Regions from separate parts of the Streptomyces sp. NPDC088747 genome, predicted to be linked through region 3. Evidence: riboswitches for the same ligand, from Rfam matches in the RefSeq annotation. Region 3 holds a riboswitch; each other region holds the start of a gene.
What was found. Region 3 has a riboswitch for thiamine pyrophosphate ahead of thiC (phosphomethylpyrimidine synthase ThiC). Riboswitches for the same ligand answer to the same signal wherever they lie in the genome.
Positions count from the first base shown of each region.

Region 1: linked by a shared signal. The riboswitch ahead of ACIP79_RS25155 (thiamine ABC transporter substrate binding subunit) and the one ahead of thiC (phosphomethylpyrimidine synthase ThiC) in region 3 are both predicted to bind thiamine pyrophosphate.
Region 2: linked by a shared signal. The riboswitch ahead of thiO (glycine oxidase ThiO) and the one ahead of thiC (phosphomethylpyrimidine synthase ThiC) in region 3 are both predicted to bind thiamine pyrophosphate.

Region 1 is NZ_JBIVKZ010000011.1:123,874-126,130, reverse strand. Features, by position in the region: gene rlmN (23S rRNA (adenine(2503)-C(2))-methyltransferase RlmN) at 1-795, shown strand, start outside; TPP riboswitch at 830-948, shown strand; gene ACIP79_RS25155 (thiamine ABC transporter substrate binding subunit) at 1,028-2,113, shown strand; gene ACIP79_RS25150 (ABC transporter permease) at 2,089-2,257, shown strand, end outside.
Region 2 is NZ_JBIVKZ010000005.1:132,878-135,134, reverse strand. Features, by position in the region: gene thiS (sulfur carrier protein ThiS) at 1-157, opposite strand, end outside; gene thiO (glycine oxidase ThiO) at 154-1,395, opposite strand; TPP riboswitch at 1,393-1,506, opposite strand; gene ACIP79_RS13950 (hypothetical protein) at 1,559-1,963, shown strand; gene ACIP79_RS13945 (NAD(P)/FAD-dependent oxidoreductase) at 2,059-2,257, shown strand, end outside.
Region 3 is NZ_JBIVKZ010000002.1:577,709-579,965, forward strand. Features, by position in the region: gene ACIP79_RS07100 (YibE/F family protein) at 1-1,145, opposite strand, end outside; TPP riboswitch at 1,217-1,373, shown strand; gene thiC (phosphomethylpyrimidine synthase ThiC) at 1,366-2,257, shown strand, end outside.

The DNA.
Region 1 (2,257 bases), on a different contig from region 3:
GGGACGCTCGTCGAGTCCGTGCTGATGCGGTACCCGGACCGGGTGACCATGTGCATCAGCTCGCAGGCCGGCTGCGGGATGAACTGCCCGTTCTGCGCCACCGGGCAGGCCGGGCTCGACCGGAACCTGTCCACCGGCGAGATCGTCCACCAGATCGTGGACGGGATGCGGGCGCTCAGGGACGGCGAGATCCCGGGTGGTCCGGCGCGGCTCAGCAACATCGTCTTCATGGGCATGGGCGAGCCGCTCGCCAACTACAAGAGGGTGGTCGGGGCGATCCGCGCGCTGACCGACCCCGAGCCCGACGGCCTCGGGCTCTCGCAGCGGGGCATCACCGTGTCGACCGTCGGGCTGGTCCCGGCGATCAACCGGTTCTCCGACGAGGGCTTCAAGTGCCGCCTCGCCATCTCCCTGCACGCCCCCGACGACGAACTGCGCGACACCCTCGTACCCGTGAACACGCGGTGGAACGTGCGGGAGGTGCTGGACGCCGGCTGGGAGTACGCGGACAGGTCGGGGCGCCGGCTCTCCATCGAGTACGCGCTGATCAGGGACATCAACGACCAGGCATGGCGTGGCGACCGCCTCGGCCGGATGCTCAAGGGCAAGCCGGTGCACGTCAACCTCATCCCGCTGAACCCCACGCCGGGTTCGAAGTGGACCGCCTCGCGGCCCGAGGACGAGAAGGCGTTCGTCGAGGCGATCGCCGCCCACGGGGTTCCGGTCACCGTTCGGGACACCCGTGGTCAGGAGATCGACGGGGCGTGCGGTCAGCTCGCGGCCACCGAGCGGTAACCTGGCTGCGTACATCCGCAAATCTCATATCTTCATATTCCGACAGGGGAGCGCCACAGCGCTGAGAGTGCGGCAGCCGGGTCACCGGTGGGCCGCAGACCCTCAGAACCTTGCCCAGGTCATTCTGGGTAGGAAGTTCGGTCAATACTCAAGCTGTTGCGCCCTGCCCGGGATCCCTCAGGGGTTCCCGGGCAGGGCCGCGTCTCTTCCTGGTCATCCCAGGAGGAATTCAGTGAGCAAGAAGAGGACGATCACGGCCGTCGGCCTTGCCGGTCTGGGGCTCGTCACGCTCTCCGCGTGCGGCTCCTCCGACTCCGGTTCGGGCAGTGGTGGTGACTCCAAGACCGTGACTGTCGTCAGCCATGACTCCTTCACGTACTCCAAGGACGTGCTGAGCGCCTTCGAGAAGGAGTCCGGCTACACGGTCAAGGTCCTCAAGGACGGCGACGCCGGGCAGGCCGTCAACAAGGCGATCCTCACCAAGGACAACCCGCAGGGCGACGTGTTCTTCGGCGTCGACAACACCCTGCTGTCCCGCGCGCTCGACAACGGGCTCTTCCAGTCGTACGAGGCCAAGGGCGCGGACCGGATCCTCCCGGAGTACCGGGTCGGCGGGGACGAGCACCGGGTCACGCCCATCGACTCCGGCGACATCTGCGTCAACTACGACAAGGCCTACTTCACCGAGCACAAGCTCGCTCCGCCGGCCTCCTTCGCCGACCTCGTCAAGCCCGCGTACAAGGACCTGCTGGTCACTGAGAACGCCTCGACGTCCTCGCCCGGTCTCGGCTTCCTGCTCGGGACCGCGGCGAAGTACGGCGACGACGGCTGGCAGGACTACTGGACGAAGCTCAAGGCCAACGGCGTCAAGGTCGTCGACGGCTGGGAGCAGGCCTACAACGAGGAGTTCTCCGGGTCCGCGGGAGGCAAGAAGGCCAAGGCGGACCGGCCGCTCGTCGTCTCGTACGCCTCCTCGCCGCCCGCCGAGGTCATCTACGCCGACCCCAGGCCGACGACCGCGCCGACCGGTGTCGCGGCCGGCACCTGCTTCCGCCAGGTCGAGTACGCCGGGCTGCTGAGCAACGCCAAGAACACCAAGGGCGGTCGGGCGTTCATCGACTTCCTGGTCACCAAGAGGTTCCAGGAGGACATGCCGCTGAACATGTTCGTGTACCCGGTGGTCGAGGGCGCCGCGGTGCCCGCCGAGTTCACGGAGTTCGGTCCGCAGGCCAAGGACCCCGAGACCCTGGACCCGGCCAGGATCGCCGACAACCGTGACCAGTGGGTCAAGTCGTGGACCTCACTCGTACTGAAGTAACGCCCCGGGTACGCGGGAGGTCCCGTCGGGGAGGCGCGGCGCGGCTCGGGCTCATGGCCCTGCCCGTCGCGTTCTTCGGCGTCTTCTTCGCCTACCCGGTGGCGGCGATCGTGGCCCGCGGTCTCAAGGTCGACGGCGTCTGGC
Region 2 (2,257 bases), on a different contig from region 3:
TGGACGACCACCGCGCGCGCGGGACGACGGTCTCGTTGAGGGCGGCGGCGACGCCGGAGGGCGCCGGGGTGAGTGCGGCGACGAGGGTGTCGAGGGCGGTGCCGGCGGCGATCCGCCGCCGCTCCCCGTTGACGAGGACACTGACGAGGACGCTCATGCGGGCTGCTCCGTACGGGCCGGGCTGAAGCGCTGGGGAGTGAAGGGGCGTGCCACCTCGGGGAGTTCACCGGTGGTCAGGGCGTGTGCCAGCGCGTCGCCGGTGACCGGGGTCAGCAGGACGCCGTTGCGGTGGTGCCCGGTGGCGAGGAGGAGGCCGTCGAGCTCGGTCGGGCCGAGCAGCGGCGCGTTGTCCGGCGACCCGGGGCGCAGTCCTGCGCGGGTCTCGGTGAGCGGCAGCTCGGTGATCCCGGGGACCAGCTCATGGGCGTCGCGCAGCAGCTCGTACACGCCGCCCGCGGTCACCGTGGTGTCCCAGCCCAGCTCCTCGCTGGTCGCGCCGACGACGAGCTCGCCGTTCTCGCGCGGCACCAGGTAGATCTGCCCGCCCCGCACCACGGCGCGCACGGTCCGGCTCAGGAAGGGCGCGTACGGCTTCGGCACGGTCAGCCGCAGCACCTGCCCCTTCACCGGGCGCACGGGCGGCAGTACGGCCTCGGGAACGCCCGCCAGGCGCCCACTGAGGCTGCCCGCCGCCAGCACCACCTGTCCCGCCGACAGTTCGGTGCCGTCCGCGGTGGTGACCCCGGTGGCCCGGTCCGCCGTGACGGTCAGCCGTTCGGCCCAGGTCCGGCGGAACACCACCCCGGCGCGCTCGCATGCGGTGACCAGGGCCTTCGCGAGCCGGCGCGGATCGACCTGGTGGTCGCCGTCGACGCGCAGTCCACCGCGTACGCCGGGCGCGAGCATCGGTTCGAGACGGCGGCACTCACGGCCGCTCAGCCACTCCGATTCGAGCCCCGACCGGCGTTGCAGGGCGTGCAGTTCACGCAGGTGGGCGCGGTCGTCGGCGTCCAGCGCGACGGCCAGGGTGCCGCACCTGCGGTAGCCGAGGTCCTGGCCGGTCGCCTCGGTGAGCTCGGCGGCGAAGTCCGGGTAGCGGCGCGCGGAGGCGAGGTTGAGGCCCAGCAGGGTCTCCTCGCCGTAGTGCAGTTCGGTGACCGCGGCGAGCATTCCGGCCGCGACCTGCGCGGCGCCGCCGCCCGGCTCGGGATCGACGAGAGCGGTCGTGAACCCGCGCTGCGCGGCCCGCCAGGCCGTCACGAGGCCGATGATCCCGCCCCCGACGACCAGGACGTCCGCGGTGCGCGAAGTCCGGTGCGCGTGGGACGTGTGAGGCGCGTGAGATGTGCGAGGTTCGTGAGATGTGTGGAACGCGTCCGACGGTGTACGCGACATGGGCGTCCAGCCCCTCCCTTCGCCGGCATGACCCGGATCAGGTTCGTACGGTCGGAGGCCGCTCCAGCCTCCCTCTCAGCCCGGTGCGTCCGGGCTCCCGCGAGTGCTTTACGTTGGCCAGCGTAGCCCGCTGCCGTATGTCTCAGTAAGGGAGCCTCCGTCCATGGCCCGTTCGCTCGACGGCCTCGTCCTGTCCCCGGTCGCCGACCAGGCACCCGGCCAGGTGGGCACCAGCACCCGCTTCGTCTACCGCGAGCGGGACGGCGTGATCTGGGCCGACTACGCGGGCGGAGACGTCGTACGCGGCCACCTCGTCGGCACCCGCGAGGGCGACCGGCTCGACTTCCGCTACGTTCAGCTGAAGCACGACGGCGACACCTCCTCGGGCCACTGCGTCTCCCGCGTGACGGAGCTGCCCGACGGGCGCGTACGCCTGGAGGAGACCTGGGAGTGGGAGTCGCGGCGCGGCAGCGGGACCAGCGTCGTGGAGGAGGTCCGGGCGGCCGAGGGCGACGCGGGCCAGGTCGGGGCGGGCGCTGTGGACCAGGTCACCGAGCACGCCCCCTGACTGACTCCTTGTCAGCTGTCTATGGTGATCAGGTGACCGAGAAGACGCGGGTTCAGGAGCGGGCGGTACGGCAGGTCGTCGTCGTGGGCGCCGGCATGGCGGGCGTGCAGACCGCGGTCGCCCTGCGTGAACAGGGCTTCGCCGGCGACGTGACACTGATCGGCGCGGAACCGCACCAGCCCTACGACCGGCCACCGCTGTCCAAGGCCGTGCTGCTCGGCAAGGCCGAGGGCTCCGCCTTCGACATCTCCTTCGAGGCACTGGGCATCGAACTGCGTCTCGGGAACGAGGCGC
Region 3 (2,257 bases):
ACCGAGGCGATGTGGTCGCGGCCGATGCGGATGCCCGCGCGGTACAGGCCGCGCCAGCCCATCGCCGGATTCGCCTCGTGCAGTTCCCAGACCGCGGAGGTCTGCGTCACCGTCACGTCGTCGAGCACACCGAGCGAGCCGATGATGACGCCCGCGAGCAGCAGGCCGCTCATGTCGATGGACGGATACAGGCCGTGGATCAGGCCGGTGTTGTCGTCCGTGTTCCCGGTGAGCGACGCCCAGTCGATGAAGACGGAGCCGAGCAGCCCGATCAGGATCAGCGAGAGCAGGGTGCCGATCACCGCCACCGAGGTCCGGGCCGACAGGCCGTGGCACATGTAGAGCGCGATCAGCATGATGGCGCTCGATCCGACTACCGCGACGACCAGAGGGTTCGAGCCCTGCAGGATCGCGGGCAGGATGAAGAACGTCAGGATCATGAAGCTGACGGCCAGCGCGACCAGCGCCATGACGCCGCGCATCCGTCCCACGACCACGACGACCAGGGCGAAGATCCCGGCGAGCACCGTCATCGGGATCCTGCGGTTCACGTCGCTGACGGAGTACTGCAGATCCTTGGGCGCGGAGGGCTCGTAGGCGACCACGACCTTCTCGCCCTCCTCCAACTGGCGTGACTGGTCCGGCTGGACGATCTCCGTGAACGTACGGCCCTTGTCGTTGCCGGTGTCGACCCGGATCGTCGCCTTCTTGCAGTCGCCCGTCGCCTGCTGCTGCGCGGAGGAACCCTCGGCGGTGGAGGTGTCGCCGGTCGGGGTCTCCCCCGAGGCGTTCACCGAATCGCAGTCCACCTTGTCGATCTTGGTGACCGTCGCCTGCTGGGTCTGCCGGTCGAAACCGACGCCGGTGCGCTCGTGCCCGGGTGCGCCGCCCGGCCAGAGCACCACGAGGCCCACGACGACCGCTACGGCGAAGGGGATCAGCACCGCGGCGATGACCTTGCGCAGGTGCTTGGAGACGGGGGCGGCGGGGCCATGGCTGTGGCTGTGCCCATGACCGTGGCCGTCGCCGCCCTGCCCGCCACCGGATCCCTGGCCCCCGCCCGGACCGTGTCCGTGGCCGTCGCCGGGGCCCTGTCCGTGCGGCGGTTCGGACGGCGGAATAGGAGGCTGCTGCATCGTGGTCACCGACCGATCATCGCAAGAACGCACGGGGCCCACTGTTCAGCGCGCCCGATGGGACGCTAGCGTGGAGGCACCTTTGCACACGCGGGAGCTCGGAGCACCGGGCTGAGAGGGCGCTGACCTTCGTCGTAGCGATGTTTCACATGAAACATCGGCAGACGGAAGCCGCTGCGTCGACCGCCGAACCTGTTACCGGGTAATGCCGGCGTAGGGAGTAGGTCTCATGACCAACAAGGACGTATCAGGCACGCCTGCCTCCGGCCAGACGGACGGGACATCCACGTCACCGAACGGCGAAGTCCCGTCAGCCAACGGCGAAGTCCTCTCGACAAACGGCGAAGTCCCCTCAGCCGACGGCGAGGCCGGGCGGTCCATCGGCTGGCACAAGGCGTACGCCGGAGGCTCGCGCCCCGATCTGCGGGTGCCGGTCCGTCAGGTCCACCTCACCAACGGCCAGTCCGTCACGCTGTACGACACCTCCGGCCCGTACACCGATCCGGCCGTCGACACCGACGTACGGCGGGGACTGGCGCCGCTGCGCGAGAACTGGATCATCGCCCGCGGTGACACCGAGGAGTACGCGGGCCGCCCGGTCCGCCCTGAGGACGACGGGATCAAGCACACCTCACCGCGCGGCGGCCTCCGCAACCTCGACGCGGTCTTCCCGGGCCGGCCGCGTCAGCCGCGCCGGGGCCGCTCCGGACAGGCCGTGACGCAGCTCGCGTACGCCCGGCGTGGCGAGATCACGCCCGAGATGGAGTTCGTGGCGGTCCGCGAGAACGTCGAGGCGGAGGTCGTACGCGAGGAGATCGCCGCCGGACGCGCGGTGATGCCCGTGAACGTCAACCACCCGGAGATCGAGCCGATGATCATCGGCAAGCGGTTCCTGGTGAAGGTCAACGCCAACATCGGCAACTCCGCGGTCACTTCCTCCATCGAGGAGGAGGTCGAGAAGATGACGTGGGCGACCCGCTGGGGCGCCGACACGGTCATGGACCTGTCCACCGGCCGCAACATCCACACCACCCGCGAATGGGTGCTGCGCAACTCCCCCGTGCCGATCGGCACCGTGCCGCTCTACCAGGCGTTGGAGAAGGTGGACGGCCGTGCCGAGG